DNA from 4 places in the Mixta sp. BE291 genome. Region 1 is predicted to be linked to each of the others. Evidence: predicted binding sites of a transcription regulator. Region 1 holds the regulator's gene; each other region holds the start of a gene.

What was found. The regulator PurR, encoded in region 1, represses purine synthesis genes. The targets are predictions, from matches to a motif close to CANGCAAACGTTTGCNTG.
Region 2: the regulator PurR is predicted to act here: its motif matches at 6,120-6,137, upstream of purM (phosphoribosylformylglycinamidine cyclo-ligase).
Region 3: the regulator PurR is predicted to act here: its motif matches at 5,012-5,029, upstream of purT (formate-dependent phosphoribosylglycinamide formyltransferase).
Region 4: the regulator PurR is predicted to act here: its motif matches at 3,578-3,595, upstream of gcvT (glycine cleavage system aminomethyltransferase GcvT).

What each region holds. Positions count from the first base shown of each region.
Region 1 covers NZ_JAVDXN010000001.1:734,188-741,838, forward strand. Annotated here, with positions in the region: gene mdtK (MdtK family multidrug efflux MATE transporter) at 1-84, opposite strand, end outside; gene J2X14_RS03545 (riboflavin synthase subunit alpha) at 303-950, shown strand; gene cfa (cyclopropane fatty acyl phospholipid synthase) at 1,003-2,151, opposite strand; gene punC (purine nucleoside transporter PunC) at 2,415-3,584, opposite strand; gene punR (DNA-binding transcriptional activator PunR) at 3,695-4,603, shown strand; gene purR (HTH-type transcriptional repressor PurR) at 4,637-5,662, opposite strand; gene cydH (cytochrome bd-I oxidase subunit CydH) at 5,949-6,038, shown strand; gene J2X14_RS03575 (C40 family peptidase) at 6,099-6,905, opposite strand; gene J2X14_RS03580 (Grx4 family monothiol glutaredoxin) at 7,264-7,599, shown strand.
Region 2 covers NZ_JAVDXN010000007.1:123,818-131,468, reverse strand. Annotated here, with positions in the region: gene J2X14_RS16640 (DsrE family protein) at 76-684, opposite strand; gene bepA (beta-barrel assembly-enhancing protease) at 1,650-3,116, shown strand; gene hda (DnaA inactivator Hda) at 3,125-3,826, opposite strand; gene uraA (uracil permease) at 4,001-5,284, opposite strand; gene upp (uracil phosphoribosyltransferase) at 5,345-5,971, opposite strand; gene purM (phosphoribosylformylglycinamidine cyclo-ligase) at 6,194-7,231, shown strand; gene purN (phosphoribosylglycinamide formyltransferase) at 7,228-7,651, shown strand, end outside.
Region 3 covers NZ_JAVDXN010000002.1:83,637-91,287, forward strand. Annotated here, with positions in the region: gene copD (copper homeostasis membrane protein CopD) at 1-117, opposite strand, end outside; gene yobA (CopC domain-containing protein YobA) at 120-494, opposite strand; gene J2X14_RS05535 (DNA polymerase III subunit theta) at 623-850, shown strand; gene exoX (exodeoxyribonuclease X) at 878-1,546, shown strand; gene J2X14_RS05545 (prolyl oligopeptidase family serine peptidase) at 1,543-3,606, opposite strand; gene J2X14_RS05550 (tellurite resistance TerB family protein) at 3,742-4,413, opposite strand; gene J2X14_RS05555 (YebG family protein) at 4,591-4,932, opposite strand; gene purT (formate-dependent phosphoribosylglycinamide formyltransferase) at 5,073-6,251, shown strand; gene J2X14_RS05565 (bifunctional 4-hydroxy-2-oxoglutarate aldolase/2-dehydro-3-deoxy-phosphogluconate aldolase) at 6,289-6,927, opposite strand; gene zwf (glucose-6-phosphate dehydrogenase) at 7,134-7,651, opposite strand, start outside.
Region 4 covers NZ_JAVDXN010000006.1:159,323-166,973, reverse strand. Annotated here, with positions in the region: gene pepP (Xaa-Pro aminopeptidase) at 1-681, shown strand, start outside; gene ubiH (2-octaprenyl-6-methoxyphenyl hydroxylase) at 678-1,856, shown strand; gene ubiI (FAD-dependent 2-octaprenylphenol hydroxylase) at 1,870-3,069, shown strand; gene gcvT (glycine cleavage system aminomethyltransferase GcvT) at 3,650-4,744, shown strand; gene gcvH (glycine cleavage system protein GcvH) at 4,766-5,152, shown strand; gene gcvP (aminomethyl-transferring glycine dehydrogenase) at 5,266-7,651, shown strand, end outside.

The sequences.
Region 1 (7,651 bases):
CATGGCGGTTTGCGCCACCTGCGCCAGAATAACCGGAATAGCAAGCGCTAATAATTGACGCGCTTCTGTCAGATACTTCTGCACGTTTACACCTTTTATGTTTTAAGGAATGAATAACACCCAGAGAGACAGGATAATAAAGATAGATAATGATGCACAACGCTGGTGCAGAATCATAACGACATCAGACCGGGAAGAAAACCGCATTTTATGGTACCCAGGCGGCGTTTTTCACGCTTTTGCCCGCCTGCTCTGCACCAGAGAGTATGTTAATATCAGCAAAAACTCACAGAGGCCGAATCATGTTTACCGGAATTGTGCAGGGCACCGCAGAGGTGGTTGCCATTGAAGAAAAAACCAACTTTCGTACTCACATTATTAAAATGCCGTCGGCGTTATTACCGGGCCTGGAGCTGGGCGCCTCGGTAGCGCATAACGGCTGCTGCCTGACCGTTACCGAAATTAATGGCGATCGCGTCAGCTTTGATTTAGTGAAAGAGACACTGCGCATTACCAATCTTGGCGATCTGCAGCCGGGCGACACGGTAAATATTGAACGAGCAGCGAAGTTCAGTGACGAAATTGGCGGTCATTTAATGTCCGGCCATATTATGACCACAGCTGAAATCAGCAAGGTCATTAACGCAGAAAATAACCGTGAAATTTGGTTCAAACCGCAGGACAGCACGCTGCTGAAATATATCCTGCACAAAGGCTTTATTGGTATTGATGGCATCAGCCTGACCGTGGGCGATGTCACCAAAACCAAATTTTGCGTGCATCTTATCCCTGAAACGTTGATGCGCACTACGCTGGGCGCGAAAAAGCTGGGGCAGCGGGTGAATATTGAAATCGATCCGCATACGCAGGCGATTGTGGATACGGTAGAGCGCGTGCTGGCGCAGCGAGAAGCGACGCTGGCGGCAACGGTTAATCAGATTGCAGAGTAAATAATAAAAAAACAGGCAACCCGGTTGCCTGTTTTTTTATACGCGACAGCGGTTAATGCGGTACGCGCAGGCCGCCCTCAACGCCGCGGCTGAATACCACCTGCCACAGCTGAATATCACGCGCACGAAACGCCCCGGCGCAGGCGTTTAAATAATAGGTGAACATGCGTTTAAAGCGCTCACCATATTTTTCCGCCAGCTGCGGCCAGGCCTGCAGGAAGCGCTCATACCATGCCATTAGCGTCTTGTCGTAGTCGGCGCCGAAATTATGCCAGTCTTCCATAATAAAATGCGCTTCGCTGGCTTCAGCAATATGGCGTACCGACGGCAAACAGCCGTTGGGGAAGATATATTTATCGATCCACGGATCGACATGCATGTCGGTTTTTATCGCGCCAATGGTATGCAGCAGAAACAGGCCATCCGGCTTAAGGTTACGGTCGACCACGTTGAAATAGGTGGCGTAATTTTTCGGGCCGACGTGTTCAAACATGCCAACGGAAACGATGCGGTCATACTGATTATCTAAATCACGGTAATCCTGCAGCAGGATATTGACGTCCAGACCTTCGCAACGCTGCTGCGCCATTTTCTGTTGTTCGGCGGAGATGGTCACGCCATCGACCGTGACGCCATAATGACGCGCGGCAAACTCAGCGAGTCCGCCCCAGCCGCAGCCGATATCCAGCAGCTTCAGGCCAGGTTTTAGCTTAAGCTTTTCGCAAATCAAGGTTAATTTAGCCTGTTGCGCCTCTTCCAGCGTCTGAGCGCTTTTCCAGTAGCCGCAGGAGTATTGCATAAAGGGATCCAGCATCAGTGAAAAGAGATCGTTCCCTAAATCGTAATGCTCCTTGCCCACCATCCACGCGCGTTTTTTTGACTGTAAATTGGTAAGCCGCGCTGCCGCGATACGTAATGTATCTTTGAAATGATGAGGAAGTTGTTGATCAAGTTGATGTTTTAATACGCGTTGAAAAAATATATCTGGCCGCTCGCAATCCCACCAGCCATCCATATAGCTTTCACCCAGGCCAAGCGATCCTTCTTGCAAAACACGTTTAAAAAATTCAGGATTTTTGACCTGAATATCCCAGGGGCGCTTACCATTGATCTCAATATCAGCCGTTTCCAACATTTCATGGACGATACGATACCAATGGTTTTCCTCCAGGTTCACTTCTTCTATGCACGATGTACTCATAGCTTCTCCATCACCTGTGTGATACGAACCTGAGAAACAGAATAGTCAATTTCTCAGGATTGTGAGAAATCTCACGGAAGACCGTGTGCCAGATATCTGACGTTGCGCAGAGGATTGAAAGGCATTGAAAGCCCGGGGCCACAATTATTGTCGCGGAAAGCGGGCGATGGGCCGGGGAAAAGTACGCTAACTGTTATAAGTGACTGCCTTGCAAGGAGTATAGGCTCCCGCAAGGCAAGATACAACGGTTAATAATTAGGGTGCTAATTATGTGTGCGTTCGTGTGCCACGTACTGCAACGCATAGCCCAACGCGACCAGCAGAATGGTTGAGAACATCACCGAGCTGGTGGTCAGTAACGGATGGCGTAACCAGGAAGAGACCGCCAGGCTGGCAAAAAAGCACAGGCCCAGCTGCAGGCAGTTTTGCAGCGCAGCGGCTTTGCCGGTGTCATCCGGGAAGGGCAGCAGCGCATTGGCTACCACGATGGGATAAATAGCGCCATTCGCTAGCGCCATGCCGCAAAATGGAATTAACAATCCCCACAGCGTAACCCGATCGCTAAGCGAGACGATAAACAGCGCAGCTACGCTCACAGCATAAAAAACCAGCAGGAAGGGCAGCAGCGTGCGACCGCTGCGACGCTGCAGCGCCGAGCGACAGCCAAAGCCGCCTACCAGAAACGCCACGGTCTGCGGAAGATAGCTCAAACCAATATCGGCCGGGCTTAATCCCAAATCGTGCAGGATAAAGGGCGAACCGGTCAGCCAGGCGAAAAAGCTGGCGGAGCAGGCGGCATAAATCAGCACGTTGCCGCTGTAGATACGCGACGCCAGCAGACGGAAAAAACCGCTGCGCTGGCCGGTTGGCTCAGAGGCGGGCGCGCTTTTTTTCAGCTTCGCCGTCGCAAACAGCAGCGGAAGCGTTACCAGAAACAGCGTCAGAAAAATCGATCGCCATGAAAAGTGGCTCAGCAGCCAGGCGCCCAGCAGCGGCGCCAGCGCGGGCGACAGCGCGACCAGCGGCATAATGGTGGCGAAAACCCGATTCGCCTGCGCCCCGCGATAGCGATCCACTACCAGCGCCTGCCAGCTCACCGCCGCCGAGCAGACGCCCACCGCCTGCACAAAGCGCAGGATTAACATCTGCCAGGTGGTCTCCGCCCACAGCATCCCCGCACAGCCCAGCGCAAACAGCGCCAGACCCAGCAGCAAGATCGGTCGACGACCAAAACGGTCAGAGAGCGGTCCCCACAGCAGCTGCGCGCAGGCGAAACCGCCAAGGAACACGGTGAGGCTGGCGCTAATCACGCCGGCAGAGGTGTGAAAACTTTCCTGCATGGCGGTAAACGCGGGCAGGTACATATCGGTGGCGAGAAAACCCAGCGTACTGAGCAGCGCCAGATAGAGCATAAATCCTTTTGAAGCAGACATCACTTTCTCATTATTAGCAGGTGAACAGACCGCGCGAGGTTAAAGGATGTTTTTCTGATTGTGAAACGCTAAAATTTGCCGGTTGATATCAAAAATTTTGCAGGCAAAACATGTGGTCTGAATATGCACTGGAAGTGGTCGATGCCGTGGCGCGCAATGGCAGCTTCTCTGCCGCCGCCGAGGAGCTACATCGCGTACCCTCGGCCATCAGCTATACCGTACGTCAGCTGGAGTCCTGGCTGGCGGTGCCGCTTTTTGAGCGACGCCATCGCGACGTGGTACTCACTGAGGCAGGCGAGCTGTTTATTCGCGAAGGCCGTGCTGTTATCAAAAAAATGCTAGCCACGCGGCGGCAGTGCCAGCAGGTGGCGAATGGCTGGCGCGGGCAGTTAAGCATCGCCGTGGATCGCATTGTTAAGCCGCAGCGTACCCGTCAGCTGGTGCTTGATTTCTATCGGCACTTCCCGGATATGGAACTGCTGATCACGCCGGAAGTGTTTAACGGCGTTTGGGATGCGCTGGCGGACGAGCGGGTTGATGTGGCGATTGGCGCGACGCAGGCGATTCCGGTTGGCGGGCGCTTTGCCTTTCGCGATATGGGCGCGCTTAACTGGCGCTGCGTAGTAAGCGTTGATCATCCTTTAGCCAGCGTCAGCAGGCAGCTGGAGGATGATGATATTCGTCCCTGGCCCTCGCTGGTGCTGGAAGATACCTCGCGCGCATTGCCACGACGTACCACCTGGACGCTGGATAATCAGCGCCGTCTGGTGGTGCCCGACTGGGAAAGCGCGTTTGACTGCCTGCGTGCCGGGCTGTGTGTGGGCATGGTTCCCGGACATTTCGCCGCACCGCTGCTGAAAACCCGGCAGCTCACCGAGCTGGCGCTGCCGCAACCTTTTCCCGACAGCTTCTGTTGCGTCAGCTGGTCGGAGCAAAGCAGTTCGCCCGCGCTGCGCTGGCTGCTGGATTATCTTGGCGATACGGAAACGATCAATCGGGAATGGCTGCGGGAAGCGTAGCGGCTCAGGAACAGCGGTTCCTGAGCCTGAACCTTAGCGGCGGTAGTCGCGGAAGGGACCATCGGCGACAGAGCGGCGCTCAATCAGCGTAGGATGGACTTCAATGGTTTGCGATTCTTCACGTTTGCTGGTGATCCTGTCCAGCAGCATATCAAAAGCGGTTTCGCCCAGCTGCTCTTTCGGCTGATGCACTGTGGTCAGCGCAGGGGTAAAATAGCGGGCGTTGCGCACGTTATCGTAACCGATCACTGAAATATCCTGCGGCACGCGCAGTCCCAGCTCATCGGCGGCGCAAATCGCGCCCATCGCCATAATATCGCCGCCGCAGAAAACGGCGGTAGGGCGCTGCTTCTGCGCCAGGATTTGCTGCATAGCGCGATAGCCAGACTCTGGCTCAAAGTCGCCCTGAACGATCCACTCTTCGCGTACCGCAATGCTGGCCTCATTCAGCGCTTTGACAAAACCGGCGAAGCGCCCGCTGCCGGTGTTGCGTTCCATCTGACCGGGGATCACGCCGATATCACGATGTCCGCGCTCGATCAGATAGCGGCCAGCGAGATAGCCGCCCTGGAAAGCATTATCCAGCACGGTATCGGTAAAGTCGCCGCGCGATTCGCCCCAGTCCATGACTACCATAGGAATATTGCGGTTCTCCTCCAGCATCTTCAGCAGCGCTTCAGGATATTCGGAGCACATCACCAACAGGCCATCCACGCGCTTTTGCGCCATCATGGAAAGATAAGCCTGCTGTTTCTGTAAATCGTTATGGGCGTTGCCCAGAATCAGGGTATAGCCACGGGCGAAACAGCGCGTTTCCACCGCTTCGATAATCTCAGCGAAATAGGGCGCCTCGCTGGACGTCGCCAACAGGCCGATCGATTTAGTGTGGTTGACTTTCAGGCTGCGTGCGACCGCACTGGGCGAATAGTGTAGTTCTTTGATGGCTGCCCACACGGCCTCACGGGTTTCTTCCGCGACAAAACGGGTTTTATTGATGACGTGCGATACCGTGGTGGTAGAAACGCCGGCACGCTTTGCGACATCTTTGATTGTTGCCATTAAAAAGATACTCCTGCGCCTATCGTAATAGTTTGATAAGGCTAATGTTAATCGTTTGCGTCCCGATAGCGTTATTCAGCACGCGTATGGGTTATCATCAGGCGGGCTGAGGTACGTCTTAGCGGCGGGACGTCTTAAAATAAGGGTCGTCGACAACGGTGGTTTTGGTCGTTGCGCAACGCAAGGCGGGGATTCTACCAAGCTGGCGCAAAGAAAACGAGATTTTTACCAGGGAGTATGGGAAAATCTATACCGTTATTTTTTGTGTGGTTAAAGGAGAGGCCAAATGAGCACGGATTTAAAACTATCAATAGGCACCACGGTGGCGGCATTACTGGTGATCATGGCGTTTAGCTTCACCGCCGTTATCAATTAATCGCCAGCCAGAAATAAAAAAAGCCTGTCATATGACAGGCTTTTTTGTTGCGCAACCGCGTTAGCGAATGGTGCGCGGCGTCATCACGCGGCGAGCGCCAACGTAGTGCCGCTGCCAGTAATCATCGCTCAGCTGGCTAATCTGGATATCTTTACCGGTGCGCGGCGACTGGATAAAGCGTCCGTTACCGAGATAGACGCCGACGTGATCGGCTGCGCCACGATTATTAATGCGGAAGAACACCAGATCGCCTTTTTCCAGCGCTTCACGGTTAATCGATGCCGCATCACGCAGGTGGTACATTTCATTAGCGGTGCGGGGAATTTTAAACTTCACCACATCTTTATAGGCGTACCAGACCAAACCGCTACAGTCGAAACCGGTATGAGGCGAGGTGCCTCCCCACTGATAGGGCTTACCTAACTGGCTCATCAGTTTGTTCATCGCCGTTTCACGCGCCTTTTGATAGCGCTCACGATGCGCCTTGCTCATCTCCAGCGGGCCGCGCTTAGCGACTACAGCGGTTTTTTTCTCGCCGCGCTGGCGACCATAGCGCTGTTTGCTTTTTTTACTGATGCTTTTTTTTACGCTGGTGGTTTTAACCGCGCTACGACTCTTTTTCGTGCTGGCTGTGGCAACCGTGGCAGGTTTACTTTTCTTCTTTAGCTTGTTTTTTTCGACGCTGGCCGGACGGGCTTTTTTACTGGTGGTTTTTACCACCCGGCGCTTGCGACGGTCGTCGTCGCGGGCGGCTTTTTTATCAATTTTATGCTGAGTGGCTTTGACTGGCGCCTGCGGGGATGCCTCGGCAACGTTAAAAAAGAGTTGAGCAACGGTCAGCATAAAAAGCGTAATCAATAAACGCATGGTGTGGTTACACTCAAAGCGCAGTGATAGCGCAAGGTTAATCTTATTTCTGCCATAGCGACAGACTCCTGAAGGGCCAATTCTAATCGAACTTTTTGCGAAAAGATAAAGCCTTTTTTAGTGAAATAAACTTTAAATGCATATAGATGTAAAAATAAGCGTAAACAGGCGGTTATCTCAGCAAAGTTATTGCCAGGTATTAACCACCGCGCAATGCATCGCGCTGATACGGGTTATTTTGCTGTGACAAGCCGCTACAATAACCCGCGTCATTTAACCTTACAGAAAATGTCGTTTTCAGCAACCCGCTACAGTCGCTACAATCAATAGACACGAAGCATGCTATTTAAGGAAGGCAATTATGAGTACTGTTGAAAAAATTCAGCGCCAGATCGCAGAAAACCCGATTCTGCTTTACATGAAAGGCTCGCCGAAGTTACCCAGCTGTGGCTTTTCGGCGCAAACGGTTCAGGCTCTCTCTGCCTGTGGCGAGCGCTTCGCCTATGTGGATATCCTGCAAAGCCCTGACATTCGTGCTGAGCTGCCGAAATATGCTAACTGGCCCACCTTCCCGCAGCTGTGGGTAGATGGCGAACTGGTTGGCGGCTGCGATATCGTGATCGAGATGTTCCAGCGCGGCGAACTGCAGACGCTGATTAAAGAAACAGCAGAAAAATATAAAGAAGCGGAATAAATTTTCCGCTTACAACAGCAAAGGGCGCTTCAGGCGCCCTTTTTTACGGCGG
Region 2 (7,651 bases), on a different contig from region 1:
GGCGGCGGGAAGTAAAATAAAAATGACACTGCACGGGCAATGTCATTTTCAATCACGCTATACAGAAAAGAAAAATCAGAGCATTAACAGCGCATAACCCTGGTTCTGCAGCGTGGCAACCGTGGTGCCGCTGGAGATGGTATGGGTTACTGATTTATCAATCCATGAACGGTCGATATGATGGAAGGCCACCGACTGATCGCAAACGGTCACTTTCACGCCCGCTTTTTCCAGCTCGCTAATCATCTTCAGATTTGGGTTATCGATACCGTAAGCTTTATGGAACTCTTCATTGCTCAGTGCGGCAACCACGGCATCGCCGTTCATGGACACCACGAAATCGAGTTTATTTAGCGGAATGCCCGCCGCGTAATAGAGATTCACCACGCGTGAAACACGCTCCAGGCCCAGATGCGGATCTTTGATATCGCCATCGTTGCTGTTGAGCTGAAACACAATCTTATTGCTGAGGCTGGCATCATTGCGCGGATTGTAAGCTGGCGTATCGACGTAATGAATTTTCCCATAGTTAGCAATCGCGGGCGTTGACCAGAAACCTTCCGGCTCGCTCTGGTTGTTCGCGATATGATGAGTCACTTTGTCATAGAGCTGTGGTGCCTGAAGCACATTACCGCCGACAAAACCGGCCAAAGCCGCCACGACGATATAAGTTACGGGACGCATAAAAAAGCACTCCTTTAAAAGAGGATGTTAGTCATAGAAAAACTGAACGTATTATATTTGCAGCAGAACCTTTCCCGATTTTCAGGCAGATGAGCGCCGTCCGCTGAGATAAGAAATATCTCATCCGAACCGCGCTCGCGATCGCTCACTGCGTGTTATTTGCCATACTCTGTTATTACTGAATCCTGTCGCTAAAATACTCTCCCGCACCGCCTGGTCCAGGCAAAGAAGCACGCAAAAAAGGGGTTATTGCCCCACGCATTTCCCTGCTCTTTGCCAGATCTTCAGCAGTACCAGGATGGAAACATCATCTCTATTTCTTAGCGGCCTTTTTTATCTATATCACAGACTCTTGTCGGGGAAATACAGCTTACGCAGCGGCACGCGCGCCTTAATTTCAACAGGTTAATGTCACTGCCAGCAACTATCGTTATTATTTTTATTTTTAGTGAATCGCAGCATTTTAATCACTGGCTTATCGCTTTAGGAATAAACGCACGAAAATAACAAAAAATTAGCGCCAGTGGAATAAAGCAACAAAGCGGTAAAATAAAGGATTGCAGCGGGTTTTTAATTAACTAATGGCCTTTAGTTTCATATCTCTTCAAAGAAATAAAAAATTAATCGATGCCAGTTTGCATTTAAGTAAAAAAGTCGACGTTTACGAAAACAACAGAATAGCTAACGATTGTAAATAAAAGCGACTGCGCTGCCGCCGTGATTTTCAGAACATGCTTAATCAAATCCCGTGCCACTTTCAATTTCTCTGAATAAGTTTACACAACTTTGAACTTCAACCGTGACCTGAAGCACGCTTATACCCTTATATCATCAGGTAAAAACCGCCATTTCATTATACAGTTTACCTCGCTAAGATAGCGCCCTGAGCGCGCTATTGCACTGACGCATGAACTATCAGGACCGGGATCGGTCGAAACGTTACTCTTTTGCCCTGGGGAAGAAGTATGTTTAATCGCTTGAAGAAAAATGTGATCGCTTCACTTTGCGTCACGCTGCTGGCTGGCAGCGTGCTTCCTTCCCAGGCCGACGTGGCTGATACGCTCCCCGATATTGGCACCACCGCAGGCGGTACGTTATCGATCAATCAAGAGCTGCAAATGGGTGATTTTTATGTGCGCCAGCTGCGTGCCAGCGCGCCGTTGATTAACGATCCCTTGCTCAATCAATACATCAATCAGCTGGGCATGCGTCTGGTCTCTCATGCCAATTCGGTGCGCACGCCCTTTCATTTTTATCTGATCCGCAATGATGAAATAAACGCTTTTGCCTTCTTTGGCGGCAACGTTGTGCTGCATTCAGCGCTGTTCCGCACCAGCGATAATGAAAGCCAGCTGGCCTCGGTGCTGGCGCATGAAATTTCACACGTGACCCAGCGTCATCTGGCGCGTGCGATGGAAGAGCAGCAGCGTAACGCCCCGCTCACCTGGGTAGGCGCGCTGGGTTCGATCTTACTGGCAATGGCGAACCCGCAGGCGGGCATGGCCGGGCTGGCCGGTACGCTGGCGGGTACGCAGCAGGGCGTAATCTCCTTTACGCAGAATAATGAACAGGAAGCGGATCGCATTGGCATTCAGGTGTTGCAACGCGCGGGTTTCGATCCGCAGGCGATGCCGACCTTTTTACAAAAGCTGGCGGACCAGTCGCGTTTTGCCTTTAAGCCGCCGGAAATTTTGCTGACTCACCCGCTGCCGGACAGCCGCCTGGCGGATGCCCGTAACCGCGCCAGCCAGATGCGTGCAGTAGTGGTGCAATCCTCGCAGGATTACTACATGGCGAAAGCGCGCGCGCTGGGCATGTATGCCACCGGACAGAACCAGCTGAGTGAAGATTTGCTGGAGGAGTGGTCAAAAGGCAATGCACGTCAGCAGCAGGCCGCGCAATATGGCCGCGCCCTGCTGTTTCTGGAGGCGAAAAGCTTCGCCAATGCGAAAAAGATTATCGAGCCGCTGCTGGCAAAAGATGCTGGCAACGTCTGGTATTTGGATTTGATGACCGATATCGATCTCGGCCTGAATCAGCCGCAAAGCGCGGTGAAGCGTCTGAGCGCGCAAAAAGCCAGCCGCAACGATCCGGTGCTACAGCTTAACCTGGCGAATGCGCTGCTGGAAAACAAGCAGCCCGCCGAGGCCAGCCGCGTTCTGAATCGCTATACCTGGGCGCATCCTGATGATACCAACGGTTGGGATTTGCTGGCGCAGGCGTCGGCGGCGCAAAACCATCGTGATGAGGAGCTTTCTGCGCGTGCGGAAGGGCTGGCGTTGACCGGGCAGTTAGATCAGGCGATCACCACGCTGAGCAGCGCCAGCGCGCAGGTGAAGCTGGGCAGTTTGACGCAGGCGCGTTATGACGCACGCATCGATCAGCTGCGTCAGCTACAGCTGCGCTTCCGTCAATATCAAAAGGGGCGTTAATCCACGGCCTATAGCGCGAGGATTTCCTTCACAAAGGGAATGGTTAACTTACGCTGGGCGCTAATCGAGGCGCGATCGAGCCGATCCAGCGTGGTGAACAGCGTGCGCATCTCACGATCCAGCCGTTTCAGCAGGAAGCGGCCCACATCTTCCGGCAGCTCAAAGCCGCGCAGGCTGGCGCGCAGCTGCAATGCCTGCAACTTATCTTCATCCGATAACGGCTGGAGCTTATAGATTTGCCCCCAATCGAGGCGTGACGCGAGATCCGGCAGCTTCAGGTTCAGCTGGCGCGGCGGGCGATCGCCGGTGATCAGCAGCCGCGTTTTTCCAGTTTCCAGGATGCGGTTATAGAGATCGAAGATCGCCATCTCCCACGCCTCTTCACCGGCAATGCACTCAATATTATCAATGCAGACCAGCGACAGCTGCTCCATGCCGTCCAGCACTTCCGGCACGAACCAGGTGCGTTTATCCAGCGGCACATAGCCGACGGCATCGCCGCGCATCGACATTTCAGCACAGGCGGCATGCAGCAAATGGCTGCGTCCGCCGCCCTGACGTGACCAGAAATAGAGATAGCTGCCATGTTCCTGTGCTAACGCGCCTTTAAGTGCCGCCAGCAGGGACGGATTATCCCCAGGCCAGAAACTGGCGAAAGTCTCATCATCCGGTAGATAGAGTGGCAGTGAAAGTTGTGCCGGCGTGTTCAGATGCACCTCAAGCGTGAACGGGCTAAAAACCGCGGTAGTTTAACACATCTTTTCAAATGAAATGAAATCACGCCGCCGCGCCGCCTGGCGGTTAAAAGCGTGCGTTCGCCTCTGGCACAGGGCGCTGAAAGGTAATAAAAAAGGCGCCTCAGGGCGCCTTTCTTGCTGCGGTTATTACGCTTGCGGCTTATCGTCCGCGTCCAGAATCACCTCTTCCGGGCGCAGAACGTTGATCGCTTTGAAAATCAGGCTCAACGCCACGCCAACCAGCGTTGCCAGCGCCATGCCTTTCAGCTCAGCCGCGCCGATATGCACTTTCGCCCCGCTGACGCCGATAATCAAAATCACCGAGGTCAGGATCAGGTTCTGCGCCTTGTTGTAATCCACTTTCGATTCAATCAGCACGCGAATACCTGATGCGCCGATCACGCCATACAGCAGCAGGGAAACCCCGCCCATCACCGGCACCGGGATCGCCTGAATCACCGCCGCCAGCTTGCCGATGCAGGAGAGCAGAATGGCGATGATCGCCGCGCCGCCAATCACCCAGGTGCTGTAAACGCGCGTGATCGCCATCACCCCGATATTTTCACCGTAGGTGGTGTTCGGCGTCGAACCAAACATGCCGGAAATAATGGTTGAGAAGCCGTTAGCAAACATCGAACGATGCAGGCCAGGATCGCGAATTAGATCTTTTTTAACGATATTCGCCGTGACCACCAGATGACCAACATGCTCAGCAATCACCACCAGCGCAGCGGGTAAGATGGTTAACATCGCATACCATTCAAAGCGCGGCGTATAGAACGTCGGCAGCGCGAACCACGGCGCGGCCGCGACGCCGCTCCAGTCCACAATGCCCATTGCCCACGAAAGCAGATAGCCCGCCACCACGCCGATCAGAATCGGGATAATGGCGAGGAAACCGCGAAACAGCACCGAACCAAAGACGGTCACCGCCAGCGTCACCAGCGAAATGGTCACCGCCGTGCCATCCACCGTTGCGCCGCTGGCCGGCAGCAGGCCCGCCATATTCGCCGCAACGCCCGCCAGCTCCAGGCCGATCACCGCAACAATCGCCCCCATCGCCGCAGGCGGAAACATCACATCCAGCCAGCCGGTGCCCGCTTTTTTCACAATCAGCGCCACCAGACAAAACAGCACGCCGCAAAGGATAAAGCCGCCCAGCGCTACCTCATAACCGAGCGGCAGCAGCAGCAGCACCGGCGAGATAAACGCGAAACTGGAACCTAAATAGGCCGGAATTTTGCCTTTACAGATAAAGAGATAGAGCAAGGTGCCAAGGCCGTTAAACAGCAGGACGGTTGCCGGATTGATATGAAACAGAATCGGCACCAGCACCGTGGCGCCGAACATGGCGAACAGATGCTGAAAACTTAACGGAATCGTTTGCAGTAGCGGTGGACGTTCGCTAACGCCAATCGCGCGACGAGTCATGGAGTATCCCCTTGAGATGTTTTTGGCAAAAAAAAGCCGACTCTGCGGTCGGCTGAATAATTATTTGGTTCCGAAAATTTTATCGCCCGCGTCACCGAGACCGGGGATGATGTAGCCTTTCTCGTTCAGGCCCTGATCCACAGAGGCGGTGTAAAGCTCAACGTCCGGGTGCGCCTTCTCCAGCGCGGCAATCCCTTCCGGCGCGGCGACCAGCACCAGCACTTTAATCGAGTTGCAGCCCGCTTTTTTCAGCAGATCAATGGTGGCGATCATCGAGCCGCCGGTTGCCAGCATCGGGTCAACCACCAGCGCCATGCGCTCTTCGATATTAGAGACCAGCTTCTGGAAATAGGGCACCGGCTCCAGCGTCTCTTCATCACGATAGACGCCTACCACGCTGATGCGCGCGCTTGGCACATGCTCCAGCACCCCTTCCATCATGCCAAGCCCGGCACGCAGAATCGGCACAACGGTGATTTTCTTGCCTTTGATCTGGTCGATTTCTACCGGACCGTTCCAGCCTTCAATGGTGACTTTTTCAGTTTCCAGATCGGCGGTGGCTTCGTAGGTCAGCAAACTCCCCACTTCAGATGCCAGTTCGCGAAAGCGCTTGGTGCTAACGTCATGCTCACGCATCAGGCCCAGTTTATGTTTGACGAGCGGGTGTTTGACTTCCACGATCTTCATTGTTGTACTCCCGGAGTGTTGAGCGGAAAAAAAAATCGCCGGATTATACCGCCTTTTGCCTGCTGCGCCATATGCTATCGGGCAATAAAGCGCAAAAGCCAGCGGCTGTATCAAGCATCGGCCAAAATAAATATTCTGCCACGCCGGTCTCGCAAACGTTTGCCTGCACTGTTAGAATTGCCGCGCTTTAATTCAAACCGCAAACCGCGTGGGGAAACCGCTGTGACCGAAAAGACCTCTCTCAGCTATAAAGATGCTGGCGTTGATATTGATGCAGGCAACGCGTTAGTTGATCGTATTAAAGGCGTGGTAAAACAAACCCGTCGTCCGGAAGTGATGGGCGGCCTCGGTGGTTTTGGCGCGCTCTGTGCGCTGCCGCAAAAATATCGCGAACCCGTGCTGGTTTCCGGCACCGACGGCGTCGGCACCAAGCTGCGTCTGGCGATGGATCTGCAACGTCACGACACTATCGGCATCGATCTGGTCGCCATGTGCGTTAACGATTTGGTGGTGCAGGGCGCTGAGCCGCTGTTCTTCCTTGACTACTACGCTACCGGCAAGCTGGATGTCGATACCGCTTCCGCGGTGATCGGCGGCATTGCTGAAGGATGCTTACAGTCGGGCTGTGCGCTGGTTGGCGGTGAAACCGCAGAGATGCCAGGCATGTATCACGGCGAAGATTACGATGTGGCTGGCTTCTGCGTCGGCGTGGTGGAAAAGTCAGAGATTATTGACGGCAGCAAAGTGCAGGATGGCGACGTGCTGATCGCCCTCGCCGCCAGCGGCCCACACTCCAATGGTTACTCGCTGGTGCGTAAAATTCTTGAGGTGAGCCAGACCGATGCGTTAAGCACCCAGCTCGACGGCAAACCGCTGGCGGATCATCTGCTGGCGCCAACGCGTATCTACGTCAAAAATATCCTTAGCCTGATTGAACAGATCGATGTCCATGCCATCGCCCACCTCACCGGCGGCGGCTTCTGGGAAAATATTCCGCGCGTGCTGCCGGAAAATACCCAGGCGGTTATCGATGAAGCCAGCTGGCAGTGGCCGTCGGTGTTTAACTGGCTACAGCAGGCGGGCAACGTCAGCCGTCATGAGATGTACCGCACCTTTAACTGCGGCGTCGGCATGGTGATCGCCGTCAGCGCTGATGAGGCGGATAAAGCGGTTGCGCTGATGAATGCCGCAGGCGAGCAGGCGTGGAAAATCGGCGCGATCAACGCCTCTGACGCAGAAGAGCGTGTGGTTATTAAATGAAGCGGCTGGTGGTGCTGATATCGGGTAACGGCAGTAATTTGCAGGCGATTCTTGACGCCTGTGAGCAGGGCCGGATAAATGCCAGCGTAGCCGCCGTTTTCAGCAATAAGGCCAACGCGTTTGGCCTTGAACGCGCAGCGCGTGCGGGCGTGGCCGCCCACGCGCTTTCCGCCGCCGATTACCCAAACCGTGAAGCGTTTGACCAGCAGCTTATGCGCGCAATAGACAGCTATGCGCCCGATCTGGTGGTGTTAGCGGGGTATATGCGCATTCTGAGTCCGGCTTTTGTCGCTCACTATCACGATCGGCTGCTGAATATCCACCCTTCCCTGCTGCCGAAGTATCCCGGCCTGCACACGCACCGTCAGGCGCTTGCCAACGGCGACAGCGAGCATGGCACGTCGGTGCATTTCGTAACCG
Region 3 (7,651 bases), on a different contig from region 1:
CACCGCACGATAGCGACGCGGTGCCAGTAGCGCGCTATAAAAGGCGCTGCCGGTCAGCAACATCAGCGCACTGAAGTGGAGCCAGCGGCAGAAGATATAGAGCGTCTCCAGCGTCATCGCTATTTCACGCTGAAAGTGTAACTTCCCTTGGTTCTGTGACCATCTACCGACAGCACATGCCAGTTTACCTGGTAGCTGCCGCTGGGAAGCGGTTTTTCCAGCGGTACAATGAGCTGATTATGCTGTTTTGGCGCACGCTCAACTTCCGCTACCGGCATCGCTTGCTGATTAGCCGTAACGATATCAACACCGCTAAAAGCAGGCTCGACATCCTCAGAAAAGGTCAGCGTCAACGCCTGAGGCGATGCCTCAACGTTGGCATTCGCGGCGGGATATTGCGACTTCAGGTGGGCATGAGCCAGAGCAGCTGGAGAAAAAGCGACGGCCAATACCAGGGCGGCGCCAGGTAAAGCAGAGAAGCAGGTTTTCAACATGATTTCATCCTGTAAACTATCGTGGTTGTCACCAACGAGGCCGCAGCATACCTCCCGTGCCGAAGCCTGTCGAGGCATTAACGGCGATTCAAAACGGGTGCAGCAGCGCTTATACAGAGGAGTAAAAAATGTCTAACAACCTGGCAACATTGTCGCAGGAAGAGAAAGATAAAGTGAACGTTGACCTGGCTGCCGCTGGCGTCGCGTTTAAAGAGCGTTACAATATGCCGGTGGTGGCGGAAATCGTCGAGCGTGAACAGCCGGAAGCGCTACGCGACTGGTTCCGGGAGCGCCTGATGCATCATCGCCAGACCTCGCTTAACCTTTCCCGCCTGCCCTGGGAACCCAAGAGATAACAGTGCGCGTCAGCGCTAAGAGGTTTTATGCTACGCGTTATTGATACTGAAACCTGTGGTCTACAGGGCGGTATCGTTGAAATTGCTTCCGTTGATGTGATTGACGGCCAGATCGTTAACCCCATGAGCGACCTTGTGCGCCCCGACCGGCCTATCAGCCGTCAGGCGATGGCGGTGCATCGCATCAGCGAAGCGATGGTGGCCAATAAGCCGCCGATTGAAGCGCTTATCAGCCGTTATCACGGCAGCCCTTATTATGTGGCACATAACGCCAGCTTCGATCGGCGTATGCTGCCGGAAATGCATGGCGAATGGATTTGCACCATGAAGCTGGCACGCCAGCTGTGGCCCGGTTTAACCTACGGCAATCAGGCGCTGCGACAGCATCTGCAATTGGACGTGACGCCACCCGCCGATCTGCATGCGCACCGGGCGCTGTATGACTGCTATGTCACCGCCGCGCTCTTGATTCGCATTATGGCAACCTCCGGCTGGGATGCCACGCAGCTGGCTGCTCGTATGCAGCAACCAACCTCAGCAGAGGTGATGCCGTTCGGCAAGTATCGCGGTCGTCCGATTGCAGACGTGGCTAAACGTGACCCTGGCTATCTGCGCTGGATGCTTGACTCGATTCCCGATCTGAAACCTGCTCTGCGTAACGCCTTGCAAAAGCAGGTCAGTCAGGCTGACGATTAATAGCCGCTGCTGCCGTGCAACGAGCCCTGCGCCAGGCCGATGATAAACGCAAACTCCAGCGAAACGCCTTCATAGGATTTAAAACGTCCTGATTTGCCGCCGTGGCCGGAATCCATATCGGTACAGAGCAGCAGCAGGTTTTCATCAGTTTTCTGCTCGCGCAGCTTAGCGACCCATTTGGCAGGCTCCCAGTATTGTACCTGCGAATCATGCAGCCCGGTGGTCACCAACATATGCGGATAAGATTGCGCCGTGACGTTATCGTAAGGGCTGTACTGCTTCATATAGTCATAATATTGCGGATCGTTGGGGTTGCCCCACTCATCATATTCGCCGGTGGTCAACGGAATCGACTCATCCAGCATGGTGGTGACCACGTCCACAAAGGGAACCTGCGCCACAACGCCATGAAAACGCGCGGGCTGTAAATTAATTACCGTGCCCATCAGCAGCCCGCCCGCGCTGCCGCCCATCGCGTAAAGCCGCTGTGGATCGCCATAGCCATGCTGAACCAGCGCATCGGTTACGTCGAGGAAGTCGTTAAAGGTGTTCATTTTGTTTAATAAACGCCCGTCGTCATACCACTGTTGCCCCAGCTCGCCGCCGCCGCGCACGTGAACCAGCGCATAAACAAAACCGCGATCCAGCAGGCTGAGACGGCTAGAGCTGAAGTCGGCGTCCATAATGGTGCCATAAGAGCCATAGCCGTACACCAGCATTGGGTTTTTGCCCGGTTGATAATGCTGGCAGTGATAAACCAGCGAAACCGGCACTTCCACCCCATCGCGCGCTTTAATCCATAAATGCTCGCTCTTATAGTTAGCGGAATCAAAGCCGTTGATCTGCGTCTGCTTTAATACGCGCCGTTCACCGGTATCCATATCCAGTTCAAACAGCGTGGTGGGGGTAGTCATGGATGAATAGCCGTAGCGCAGCTTGCTGGTCTCCGGCGAGGCGTTATAAGCCAGCCAGGTGACATAGGCGGGATCGTCAAAGGCGATACCGAAGGTCTCACCGGTACGCCAGCAGATCTGCCGCAGGCTGGAAAGCCCGCGTTGCCGCTCTTCCACCACCAGCCAGTTACGGAACAGCTGGAAATCTTCCATCACCACATGGTCACGCGGCGCGATAATGGTTTCCCAGCGCGACTCATCCAGGTAGCTGGTGCGGTAGAGGCCGAAGTTTTTCCCTTCGCGGTTTGAGCGCAGCCAGAAGCGATGATCGTAATGATCAAGGGTATATTCATGGCCTTTGCGCCGCGGCACAAACACGCGCGGACGCGCATCGGCATACTCAGCATCCAGCAGATGAATTTCAGTGGTGGTGGTGCTGTGCAGCGCAATCAGAACAAAATGTTCCGAGGTGGTTTTATGCACGCTGAGGTAGAAGGTGTCATCGCTCTCCTCATAGACCAGCTCGTCATCCTGCTGCGGCGTGCCGACATTATGCCGCCACACCTGATAAGGCAGCAGCGTCTGCTTATCTTTACGCACGTAATAGAGCGTTTTTGAGTCATTAACCCAGGCAAAGCTGGATGAGACATTTTCCAGCACTTCCGGATACCAGTTGCCGCTCTCCAGGTTACGGAAACGGATACCGTACTGGCGGCGCGACAGGAAATCTTCCGCCAGCGCCATGATGCGGTTGTCCGGGCTGATATCCAGCGCGCCCATGGTATAGAACTCGCTGTGCGAAGCGCGCTGGTTAGCATCAAGCAGCACTTCCCACTCATCGGGCGTCGTGGTCTCTGCGGGCTGACGAAAATAGGTCGCGTATTCGTTACCGGCCTCATAGCGGCTCTGATAGCGATAGCCGTTTTTCACATAAGGCACCGAATAATCCTGCGGCGAAATGCGCCCGACCATCTCTTTCAGCAGGCGATCCTGCAACGCCTTTTGCGTCAGCATCACCTTATGGCCATAGTTATTTTCAGCGCGCAGATAATCCAGCACGTCGGGATCTTCACGCTGGTCATCACGCAGCCAGTAGTAATTATCGACGCGCGTATCATCATGCAGCGTCATTTCATGAGGAACTCTCTTCGCTTTCGGTGGCATCATAACGGTTACTGTTTTCAGACATAGATACATTAAGGTTGGCAGCTAAGGCCATGATTGCCAAGCGGCAGCGGCAAAAAGCAGGTTGTGAAGGTTACCAGCCCGCCGCCAGGCAGCGGCAGGCCTTAACAGAGAGGGTCAGGATGGGAGTTTCTCTTTTTCGGCGCGAATATCTTTTTCAATATCTTCGCGCACGTCCGCCGGGATCTTCAGTGCATCGCCCAGCTCTTTCAGGTAGCTGCGTTCCATAAAGTGGTCGACATCGATAGCCGCACAGCTCAGGAAGTAAAGCTCTAACGCCTCTTCCTCGTTTTTTATGCCCTGCGCCAGCCCGTGCGGATCCAGCGGACGATCAATCGCCTGTTGAATCAGCGCTTCCGCCTGTTCGCCATAACCCGCCTGATGGATGTTTTGCTCGATGGCTTTGCGCTCTTCGCCATCGATATGACCGTCGCTTTTCGCCGCGAACACCAGCGCGGTAATCAAACGTTCCGCGCGCTGATCCACCGGTGTCTCCTGCTGACCAAACTGCGGCTCATCCTGATGCGCTTCACGCACGCGCTGCTTATATTTATTCCATAGCAAAACGCCGGCCGCCGCGCTGCCGCCGATCACCAGGGCGTTTTTGCCATATTTGCTTAACAGATTGCGCGAGGATTTACTGGATATCAGCATACCGGCCAGGCCGCCGAGCGCACCCGGCGCCAGCATTTTGCTTAGCCCTTCGCTGCCGCCCTGCGCTTTTGCGCCTGCGTTGCCGATGCCCGTATTGCTCAACATTTTTTGCACTTGCTGCAGCCAGTTACTCATAAGCTCTCCTTTGTGATGTATGCCGATAGTGTGAAGCATCGGGCGTCAAGAAGCGTAAGCGAGAGCAAATAGCAAAAGAAGGTGGGATGAACCCTGTTCATCCCGCTCTGCTTAACATCGTTATCAGGAAAGTGTGGCTGATATTCGCCAGGCTGCAACGTTGAGCGGGCGCGTTAATCAGGCCGCTTTAACCGCGCGAACTTTTTTCGCCGTTTCGTCTGGCGCGTTATCATCGCTGGTTTCCGCTGCGGCGGCCTTCGATGCTTTTACCGCGGGCTGCGCGTCCGGCAGCTTGCTGGTACGTAAAATATGCTGTACCGCATCTTTCTGTTCCGCCAGGAACAGGCCCAGGTTTTCCAGCTGAGCTTCTTCCAGCGGCAGATCGCTTTGTACCAGCCAGTCAGTAAAAGCTTCCGCCATATCGAGCATTTTGTCGTATGCGTCTGCTTCTTTTTTACTGGCAAATGTCATTTTTTCTTCACCTTTTCTGACCACAACAAATTTGGTTTCAACAGCCATGACTCACCTCGGGTATATACTGTATTTTTATACAGTATAACAGGCAAAATCCTGAGATCAAGTTTTCCTGACGGCTGTCAGCGCAAACGTTTTCGTATATACTGCGCGCGTTTTTACTCTTCACTTTTCAGGTAGGTACTATGACGATTCTTGGAACGGCGCTGCGTCCCGGCGCGACGCGTGTGATGCTGTTGGGTTCAGGCGAACTGGGCAAAGAAGTGGCCATTGAATGTCAGCGTTTAGGCGTTGAAGTGATTGCCGTGGATCGCTATGCCGATGCGCCAGCGATGCATGTCGCCCACCGCAGCCATGTGATTAATATGCTGGATGGCGCGGCGCTGAAAGCGCTGATTGCTCAGGAGCGTCCCGATTATGTGGTGCCGGAAATTGAAGCGATCGCCACAGATATGCTGATTGAGCTGGAGCAACAGGGACAGCGCGTGGTGCCCACCGCTCAGGCGGCGCGTCTTACCATGAATCGTGAAGGTATCCGCCGTCTGGCGGCTGAAACGCTGGCTTTGCCCACCTCCAGCTATCGCTTCGCCGATACGCAGCCCGCCTTTATCGCCGCAGCGGAAGAGATCGGTTTTCCCTGCATCGTGAAGCCGGTGATGAGTTCTTCCGGCAAAGGTCAGAGCTTCGTACGTGAGGCGTCCCAGCTGGAACAGGCGTGGATCTACGCACAACAGGGTGGACGCGCCGGGGCCGGAAAAGTGATTATCGAAGGCGTGGTAAAATTTGATTTTGAAATTACCCTGCTTACCGTCAGCGCCGCAGACGGCATTCATTTTTGCGCGCCGATTGGTCATCGTCAGGAGGATGGCGATTATCGTGAATCCTGGCAGCCGCAACAGATGAGCCCGCAGGCATTAGCGCGCGCCCAACAGATCGCTGGCGACGTCGTGAAAGCGCTGGGCGGCTTTGGCTTATTTGGCGTGGAGCTGTTTGTCTGCGGCGATGAAGTGGTTTTCAGCGAGGTGTCGCCGCGCCCGCACGATACCGGCATGGTTACGCTGATTTCGCAGGATCTCTCCGAGTTCGCCCTGCATGTGCGCGCCTTTCTAGGCCTGCCGATCGGCGCGATTCGTCAGTATGGCCCGGCGGCATCAGCGGTTATTCTGCCGGCGCTGCGCAGCAATAACGTCAGCTATGGCGAAGTGGAAAATGCATTGGGCGCCGGGCAGCAGCTGCGGCTGTTTGCGAAACCGGAAATCGACGGCAAACGTCGGATGGGCGTGGCGCTGGCCACGGCGGAAAACGTCGAGGAGGCGGTAACGCGCGCGGTTGCCGCGGCGGCGGCCGTCAGGGTTAGCGGTTAACAAAACATGGCTCTCCCGCCGGGGAGAGCCATCATGCTTAGCGAGCGCCCGCTACCGCTTCACGCGCCAAATCGGTAATGCGCTGATAATCGCCGCTTTCCAGCGCATCGTTGGGCACCAGCCAGGAGCCGCCGATGCACAGCACGCTTTTCAGCGCCAGGTAATCACGGTAATTTTTCGGCGAGATACCGCCGGTTGGGCAGAAACGCACCTGCGGGAACGGTCCGCCGATCGCCTGTAACGCTTTTACGCCGCCGTTGGCTTCCGCCGGGAAGAATTTAAACTCGCGCAGGCCATACTGCATACCGGTCATTAATTCAGACACGGTGCTGATACCGGGAATCAACGGAACGCTGCCTTCCACGGCCGCCTGCAATAACGGTTCCGTGATGCCGGGGCTGATAACAAACTGCGCGCCCGCTGCGGTCACTTCCGCCAGCTGCTGCGGATTGATCACCGTTCCGGCGCCGACGATGGCGTCCGGCACTTCCTGAATAATCGCTTTCAGCGCATCCATTGCGACCGGCGTACGCAGCGTAACTTCCAGTACGCGCACGCCGCCCGCCACCAGCGCCTTCGCCATCGGCACCGCATGTTCCAGTTTATTCACTACGATAACCGGCACCACTGGCCCGGTGGTCAGGATCGATTCGGCACTTGTTTTCCAGTTTTTCATCGTACTTTCTCCTGTCAGGCCAGCGAACCATCCGACCACTGGCAAAAATGGCGCATCCGCGCGGCAAAGAAACGGTGATTACCATACCTGATCTTTAGCGCAGGCGTCCACGTGCTTAAGCATTTTTTGAAACTGCGGTTCATTTTTTTCAACGTTTTTACAACGCAAAAAAAAGCCCGCATTACGCGGGCTTAACAGCTTTTGACTTATTCGAACTCGTTCCAGGAACGGCCATCGCGGGTGATCATCGCCACGGAAGCAACGGGCCCCCAGGTGCCCGCCTGATAAGGCTTAGGCGCGTCGTTATCCGCCGCCCAGGCATCAACAATGGAATCGACCCATTTCCATGCCGCTTCCACCTCATCACGGCGCACAAACAGCGCCTGAATGCCGCGCATACTTTCCAGCAGCAGGCGCTCGTAGGCATCGGCCAGATGGGACTGGTTAAAGGTTTCTGAGTAGCTCAGATCCAGCTTGGTGGTTTGCAGATTATGTTTATGATCGAGTCCCGGCACCTTGTTCAGGATTTCGATATCCACCCCTTCATCCGGCTGCAGACGAATGGTTAGCTTGTTCTGCGGCAGCTCCTGCCAGGATTCTTTAAACAGGTTCATTTCCGGGTTTTTGAAATAGACCACCACTTCCGAACATTTGGTCGGCAGGCGCTTACCGGTACGCAGGTAGAAAGGCACGCCAGCCCAGCGCCAGTTATCGATATCAACGC
Region 4 (7,651 bases), on a different contig from region 1:
CACCATGAGTTTACCCGTCACGGCGCGCGGCATCCCTCTTACAATACCATTGTCGGCGGCGGCGAAAATGCCTGCATCCTGCACTACACCGAGAACGAAAGCGAACTGCGCGCGGGCGATCTGGTGCTGATCGATGCAGGCTGTGAGCTGCATGGCTACGCGGGCGATATCACCCGCACCTTTCCGGTGAGCGGCAAATTCAGCGTGCCGCAGCGGGCAATTTATAACATCGTGCTGGCGTCACTCTACAAAGCGCTTGAGCTGTTTCGTCCGGGTACCAGTATTCGTGAAGTGAATGAAGAAGTGGTGCGGGTCATGGTCAGCGGACTGATCGACTTAGGTGTGATGCAGGGCGATGTTGAGTTGTTAATCGCTGAAAACGCCCATCGACAATTCTTTATGCACGGCCTGAGCCACTGGCTGGGGCTGGATGTGCATGATGTTGGTGATTACGGTACGCCGGATCGCGGACGTATTCTGGAGCCGGGCATGGTGCTTACCGTTGAACCCGGACTTTATATCGCGCCGGATGCGGATGTCCCGGCAGAATATCGCGGGATCGGTATCCGTATTGAAGATGACATCGTGATTACTGAACAGGGCAATGAAAACCTTACCGATAGCGTGGTTAAAGATGTCGATGCTATCGAAGCGCTGATGGCGGCAGCGCAGCAGGCATGAGCGTGATCATAGCCGGTGGCGGCATGACCGGCGCAACGCTGGCGCTGGCGCTCTCGCATCTCACGCAGGGATCGCTGCCGGTGACATTAATCGAAGCGATAGCGCCGGGAGATCGCGCGCATCCGGGTTACGATGGCCGGGCGATTGCGCTGGCGGCAGGCACCTGTCAGCAGCTGGCGGCGATTAATCTTTGGCCCGCGCTTGCTGACTGCGCAACGCCAATTACCCATGTTCACGTCAGCGATCGCGGTCATGCCGGGTTTGTAAACATCGATGCCGCTGACTATGGCGTGAGCGCGCTGGGCAACGTGGTTGAGCTGCATGAAGTGGGAAGCCGCTTATATCAGCGCTTGCGTAAGGCGCCGGGCGTTACGTTACGCTGCCCCGAACAGGTAAGCCGCGTTGAGCGGCATCAGGATCATGTCAACGTGACGCTGGGCAGCGGAGAACAGCTGCAGGGCAGTTTACTGGTCGCGGCTGATGGATCACACTCATCCGTTGCCGCCGACTGCGGCATTCAGTGGCTGCGGGATGACTATCAACAGATTGCCGTTATCGCCAACGTGACAACGCAGGTAGCCCATCAGGGCCGCGCCTTTGAGCGCTTTACTGAACATGGCCCGCTGGCGCTGCTGCCGATGTCGCACGGGCGCAGTTCGCTGGTCTGGTGCCACCCGCCTGCGGCGCAATCCCGCATCGATCGCTGGAGCGATGCTGAATTTTTAGCGGAGCTACAGCAGGCGTTTGGCTGGCGGCTGGGGCGCTTTACCCAGGTTGGACAGCGCACCAGCTATCCGCTGGCGCTGCAAACCGCCAACCAGACGGTGGCGCATCGGCTGGCGCTGGTGGGCAATGCGGCGCAAACCTTACATCCGATTGCCGGTCAGGGATTTAACCTTGGCATACGTGACGTGATGTCGCTGGCGGAAACGCTGGCGGCGGCGCAACGTCAGCAGGAAGACCCCGGCAGTTTTGCCGTATTACAGCGTTACCGTCAGCGGCGAGAGCCGGATCGTACCGCCACTATCGGCGTGACCGATGGGCTGGTGCGGCTGTTTGCCAATCGCTACCTGCCGCTGGTGGCAGGCCGTAACCTTGGCCTGATGACAATGGATAATTTACCCTGGCTGCGCAACCGCCTGGCGGAGCGTACGCTTGGCTGGGTAACGCGCTGAAAAGAGGATTTCAATGCAAACTTATGATGTGGTGATCGCCGGTGGCGGTATGGTGGGGCTGGCTGTCGCCTGCGGATTACAGGGCTGCGGGCTGCGTATCGCGGTGCTGGAAAAGTCCGTGCCGGAACCGTTTAACCCCAGCGAACCGCACGGATTACGCGTCTCCGCCATCAATGCCGCCAGCGAAAAGCTGCTGCAGCATCTGAATGTCTGGTCCGCTATTCTGGCGCAGCGTGCCAGCGCTTATCACGGCATGGAAGTGTGGGATCGCGACAGCTTTGGGCGCATTGAATTTGATGAGCCGCAGGGCGTCAGCCACCTTGGCCATATTATTGAAAATCAGGCCATTCATCAGGCCTTATGGCAACGGGCGCAGCAGCTAAGCGATATTACGCTGCTGGCGCCCGCGCAGCTGCAACAGGTGGCCTTTGGCGATAACGAAGCCTTTATCACGCTGCAGGATGGCAACATGATGAGCGCCCGTCTGCTGATTGGCGCTGATGGCGCGCACTCCTGGCTGCGGGAAAAAGCGGATATTCCCTTAACCTTCTGGGATTATCAGCATCATGCGTTGGTAGCGAATATTCGTACCGAGCAGCCGCATCAGGCGGTGGCGCGTCAGGTTTTCCACGGTGAAGGGATTTTGGCCTTTCTGCCGCTGAGCGATCCGCATCTCTGCTCGATCGTCTGGTCACTGCCGCCGCAGGAGGCGACCCGCCTGCGCGAGATGCCCGCCGCGCTGTTTAACCAGCAGCTGTCGGTCGCTTTTGATATGCGTCTTGGCCTGTGCGAAGTGGAAAGCGAGCGTCAAACCTTCCCGCTGACGGCGCGCTATGCGCGTCAGTTTGCTGCGCATCGGCTGGCGCTGGTGGGCGATGCGGCGCATACCATTCATCCGCTGGCGGGGCAGGGCGTTAATCTGGGCTTTATGGATGCCGCTGAGCTAACCGGTGAAATCCGCCGCTTGCAGCAGCAGGGCAAAGATATCGGTCAGCATCTCTACCTGCGCCGTTATGAGCGCAGCCGTAAGCACAGCGCGGCGCTGATGCTGGCGAATATGCAGGGATTTCGGGAGCTATTTGCTGGCAATAATCCGGCGAAAAAGCTGTTGCGTGACGTCGGCCTGCGGCTGGCGGACAGGCTGCCCGGCGTCAAGCCGCGTTTGCTGCAACAGGCGATGGGCCTGCACGATCTGCCGGAATGGCTGCGTTAAGCGTCGCCAGTTAAACAGGTTAAAAAGGCCGCCTATGCGGCCTTTTTTATCCAGATGGTTCCTACCTGGCCTCTGTTGCCGAAGTGCGCAGATCTGTTATTAAACGTATAAGCCCACCGCTGGTTTCACTTCTCTTAAGTATGTTCGCTCTTTTTATGTAACTTAGCGGCATTTTCACCGTTTTTGTCGCGCTTTTGCCGGATTGCACCAAAACGCAGCAGCTGCACGCTGCTGATTCACTCGTTTGAATTATTCTAATTCTACCCGCTTCTTCGCATTAGTTTTTCTAATTTAACCCACCGATCGCCTGCGGCTTTTTTTCACGTTATCGCCTCGCTGGCTGGTTTTTAAACTGCTTTGTTACCTTTCTGTTGTTAGTTATGTGCCTTGTCACGCATTTTTTCAGTGAAAAATTCTGCACAATCCGTCAGGCACTGAACGCGCCCTGTAAAGGTTCGCCCTTGTTTAGCTTATGGTTAATCGCCTCGTTCGGTGATAACGTCAGAGCAAAGAGAACGTTTGCGTCGGGCGTTTTAGCCTCATTTAGCGTCCAGTTAACCCGTTAACGCACAGGAATGTTATGAAGCAGACTCCGTTATACCAACAGCATCAAGCCTGCGGCGCGCGCATGGTGGATTTTCACGGCTGGATGATGCCGCTGCACTATGGCTCGCAGATGGATGAGCATCATGTGGTACGCACCGATGCCGGGATGTTTGATGTCTCCCATATGACCATTGTCGATCTGCACGGTGAGCGTACCCGCGAATTTCTGCGCAAGCTGTTGGCGAATGATGTCGCGCGTCTGACGCAGCCAGGAAAGGCTCTCTACAGCGCCATGCTGAACGCATCGGGTGGCGTGATTGATGATTTGATTGTTTACTTTATAACCGATGACAGATTCCGGCTGGTGGTTAACTCCGCCACGCGTGAAAAGGATCTGGCCTGGATTAATCAGCATGCGCAGCCCTACGGTGTCACCTCGCAGGTCCGTGACGATCTGGCATTGATCGCCGTTCAGGGGCCGAATGCGCAGCAAAAAGCGCAAACGCTGTTTAGCGCAGCGCAGCGTCAGGCCGTTAGCGGCATGAAACCTTTTTTTGGCGTCGAGTCAGACGGCTTTTTTATCGCGACCACCGGCTATACCGGTGAAAGCGGGTATGAAATCGCGCTGCCGAACGAGCAGGCCGCCGATTTCTGGCAGCGGCTGCTGGATGCAGGCGTGAAGCCAGCCGGGCTGGGCGCGCGTGATACCTTGCGTCTGGAGGCCGGTATGAATCTGTACGGTCAGGATATGGATGAAGGCGTCTCGCCGCTGGCGGCGAATATGGGCTGGACCATCTGCTGGGAACCGGCCGATCGTCAGTTTATTGGCCGTGAAGCGCTGGAGCATCAGCGTGAAAAAGGCAGCGAAAAACTGGTTGGCCTGATCATGACCGAAAAAGGGGTGCTGCGTAACGATCTGCCGGTAATGTTTACCGATGCGCAGGGTAACCAGCAGCAGGGCGTGATTACCAGCGGCTCCTTTTCCCCAACGTTAGGTTGCAGCATTGCGCTGGCCCGCGTTCCGGCAAGCATTGGCGAGCGCGCCATTGTACAGATTCGTAATCGGGAAATGCCCGTTAACGTCACTAAACCTATTTTTGTTCGCGCCGGTAAACCGGTCGCTCAGTAACCAGTGCAGGAGAATGCAGCGATGAGCAATGTGCCAAATGAATTAAAATATCGTGAAAGTCATGAGTGGGTACGTAAGGAAGCGGACGGCACCTATACCGTTGGCATCACTGAACATGCGCAGGAGCTGCTGGGCGATATGGTGTTTATCGATCTGCCGGACGTCGGCAGCAGCTTCGCCGCCGGTGATGATTGCGCGGTTGCCGAGTCGGTCAAAGCGGCTTCTGATATTTACGCGCCGTTAAGCGGCGAAATCGTGGCGGTTAATGATGCGCTGGAAGCGTCGCCGGAGCAGGTGAATAGCGAACCTTACGCTTCCGGCTGGCTGTTTCGCCTGAAAGCCAGCGATGAATCTGAACTGGATCAGCTGCTGGATGCGGAGGCCTATCTGGCCTCCATTGATGAGTAATTTCCGGCAGGCCGTCAGCGCCACGCTAATGCGCTGACCGCCAGTTTTTCGCGGTCGGCTGCGGCTGACCGCTTATGTTGATAGCGGTAGCCTCCCCTCAGGATTGACGATTCATGACTCAGACACTCAGCCAGCTTGAACATACTGGCGACTTTATCGAACGCCATATCGGTCCCTCACTGGCGCAGCAGGAAAGCATGCTGCAGGCCATCAATGCCCGCTCGCTGAAAGAGCTTATCGCCAGCATCGTGCCCGCCGACATCCAGCTGCCTGGCCCGCCTGCGATTGGCGATGCGGTAACGGAACATCAGGCGCTGGCTGAGCTAAAAGCGATTGCCAGCCGTAATCAGCGCTGCAAATCATATATCGGCATGGGCTATACGCCGGTGCTGACGCCGCCGGTGATCCTGCGCAACCTGCTGGAAAATCCGGGCTGGTATACCGCCTACACGCCTTATCAACCAGAGGTTTCCCAGGGTCGCCTGGAAGCGTTACTGAACTTCCAGCAGCTGACGCTGGATTTAACCGGCATGGATATCGCCTCCGCCTCGTTGCTGGATGAGGCCACCGCCGCTGCCGAAGCGATGGCGATGGCAAAACGCGTCAGCAAGCTTAAAAACGCCAATAAATTCTTTATCGCCGACGATATCCATCCGCAAACGCTGGACGTGGTAAAAACGCGTGCGGAAACCTTCGGCTTTGAGATTCTGGTGGATAAAGCGGAGCGCGCGCTGGATCATGACGCGCTGTTTGGCGTGCTGTTGCAGCAGGTTGGCACCACCGGCGAAGCCCACGACTACGGCGCGCTGATGAGCGAACTAAAAGCGCGTAAGGTGGTGGTCAGCGTCGCGGCCGACTTTATGGCGCTGGTGCTGCTGGAAGCGCCGGGCCAGCAGGGCGCGGACATTGTTTTCGGCTCCGCCCAGCGTTTCGGTGTGCCGATGGGCTACGGTGGCCCGCATGCGGCCTTTTTCGCCGCCCGCGATGAATTTAAACGCTCAATGCCGGGACGGATTATCGGCGTCTCGCGCGATAATGCAGGCAATACCGCGTTACGTATGGCGATGCAAACGCGTGAACAGCATATCCGGCGTGAAAAGGCGAACTCCAATATCTGTACCTCGCAGGTGTTGCTGGCCAATATCGCCGGGTTTTATGCTGTCTTCCACGGGCCGCAGGGGCTGAAGCGCATCGCCAGCCGTATTCATCGACTAACCGATATTCTGGCGGCCGGGCTGCAAAAAGGCGGCCTGACGCTGCGTCATCGCAGCTGGTTCGATACCCTGACGGTTGAGGTGGCAGACAAGGCGGCGGTGCTGGCGCGTGCGCTCAGCTTTGGCGTTAACCTGCGTACCGATATCCATCAGGCGGTGGGCATCACGCTGGATGAAACCACCAGCCGCGACGATGTTGCTGCGCTGTTTGCGATTCTGCTGGGCGACGATCACGGACTGGATATCGAGCAGCTGGACGCCGCCGTGGCTGCCGACTGCCGCTCTGTTCCGCCTGCGTTGCTGCGTCAGCAGCCTATCCTGACCCATCCGGTTTTCAATCGTTATCACAGCGAAACCGAGATGATGCGTTATATGCACAGCCTGGAGAAAAAGGATCTGGCGCTGAATCAGGCGATGATTCCGCTCGGCTCCTGCACCATGAAGCTCAACGCCGCCGCTGAGATGATCCCGATCACCTGGCCGGAATTTGCCGAGCTGCATCCGTTCTGTCCGCCGGAGCAGGCGGCGGGCTATCTGCAAATGATTGGTCAGCTTTCTCAATGGCTGGTGCAGCTGACCGGCTACGATGCGCTTTGTATGCAGCCTAACTCCGGTGCACAGGGCGAATATGCTGGTCTGCTGGCGATTCGCCGTTACCATGAAAGCCGTAACGAAGCCGAACGTCATATCTGTCTGATCCCCAGTTCAGCGCACGGCACTAACCCCGCTTCAGCGCAGATGGCAGGCATGACGGTGGTGGTGGTGGCCTGTGATAAGCAGGGCAATATCGATCTGCATGATTTACGACAGAAAGCGGAGCAGGCGGGTAGCGCGCTCTCCTGCATTATGGTGACCTATCCTTCCACGCACGGCGTCTACGAAGAGACCATCCGTGAAGTTTGCCAGATCGTTCATCAGTATGGCGGCCAGGTCTATCTGGACGGCGCAAACATGAACGCACAGGTGGGGATTACCACGCCAGGCTATATCGGCGCGGACGTTTCTCACCTGAATCTGCATAAAACCTTCTGTATTCCGCACGGCGGCGGCGGTCCGGGCATGGGGCCGATTGGCGTGAAAGCACATCTGGCGCCGTTTGTGCCGGGCCATAGCGTGGTACAGGTCGATGAGATGCTCACGCAGCAGGGCGCGGTATCCGCTGCCCCCTTTGGCAGCGCATCAATTTTGCCGATTAGCTGGATGTACATTCGCATGATGGGCGCGGAAGGGTTAAAACAGGCGAGCTCGGTTGCCATTCTGAACGCCAACTATATCGCCAGCCGTT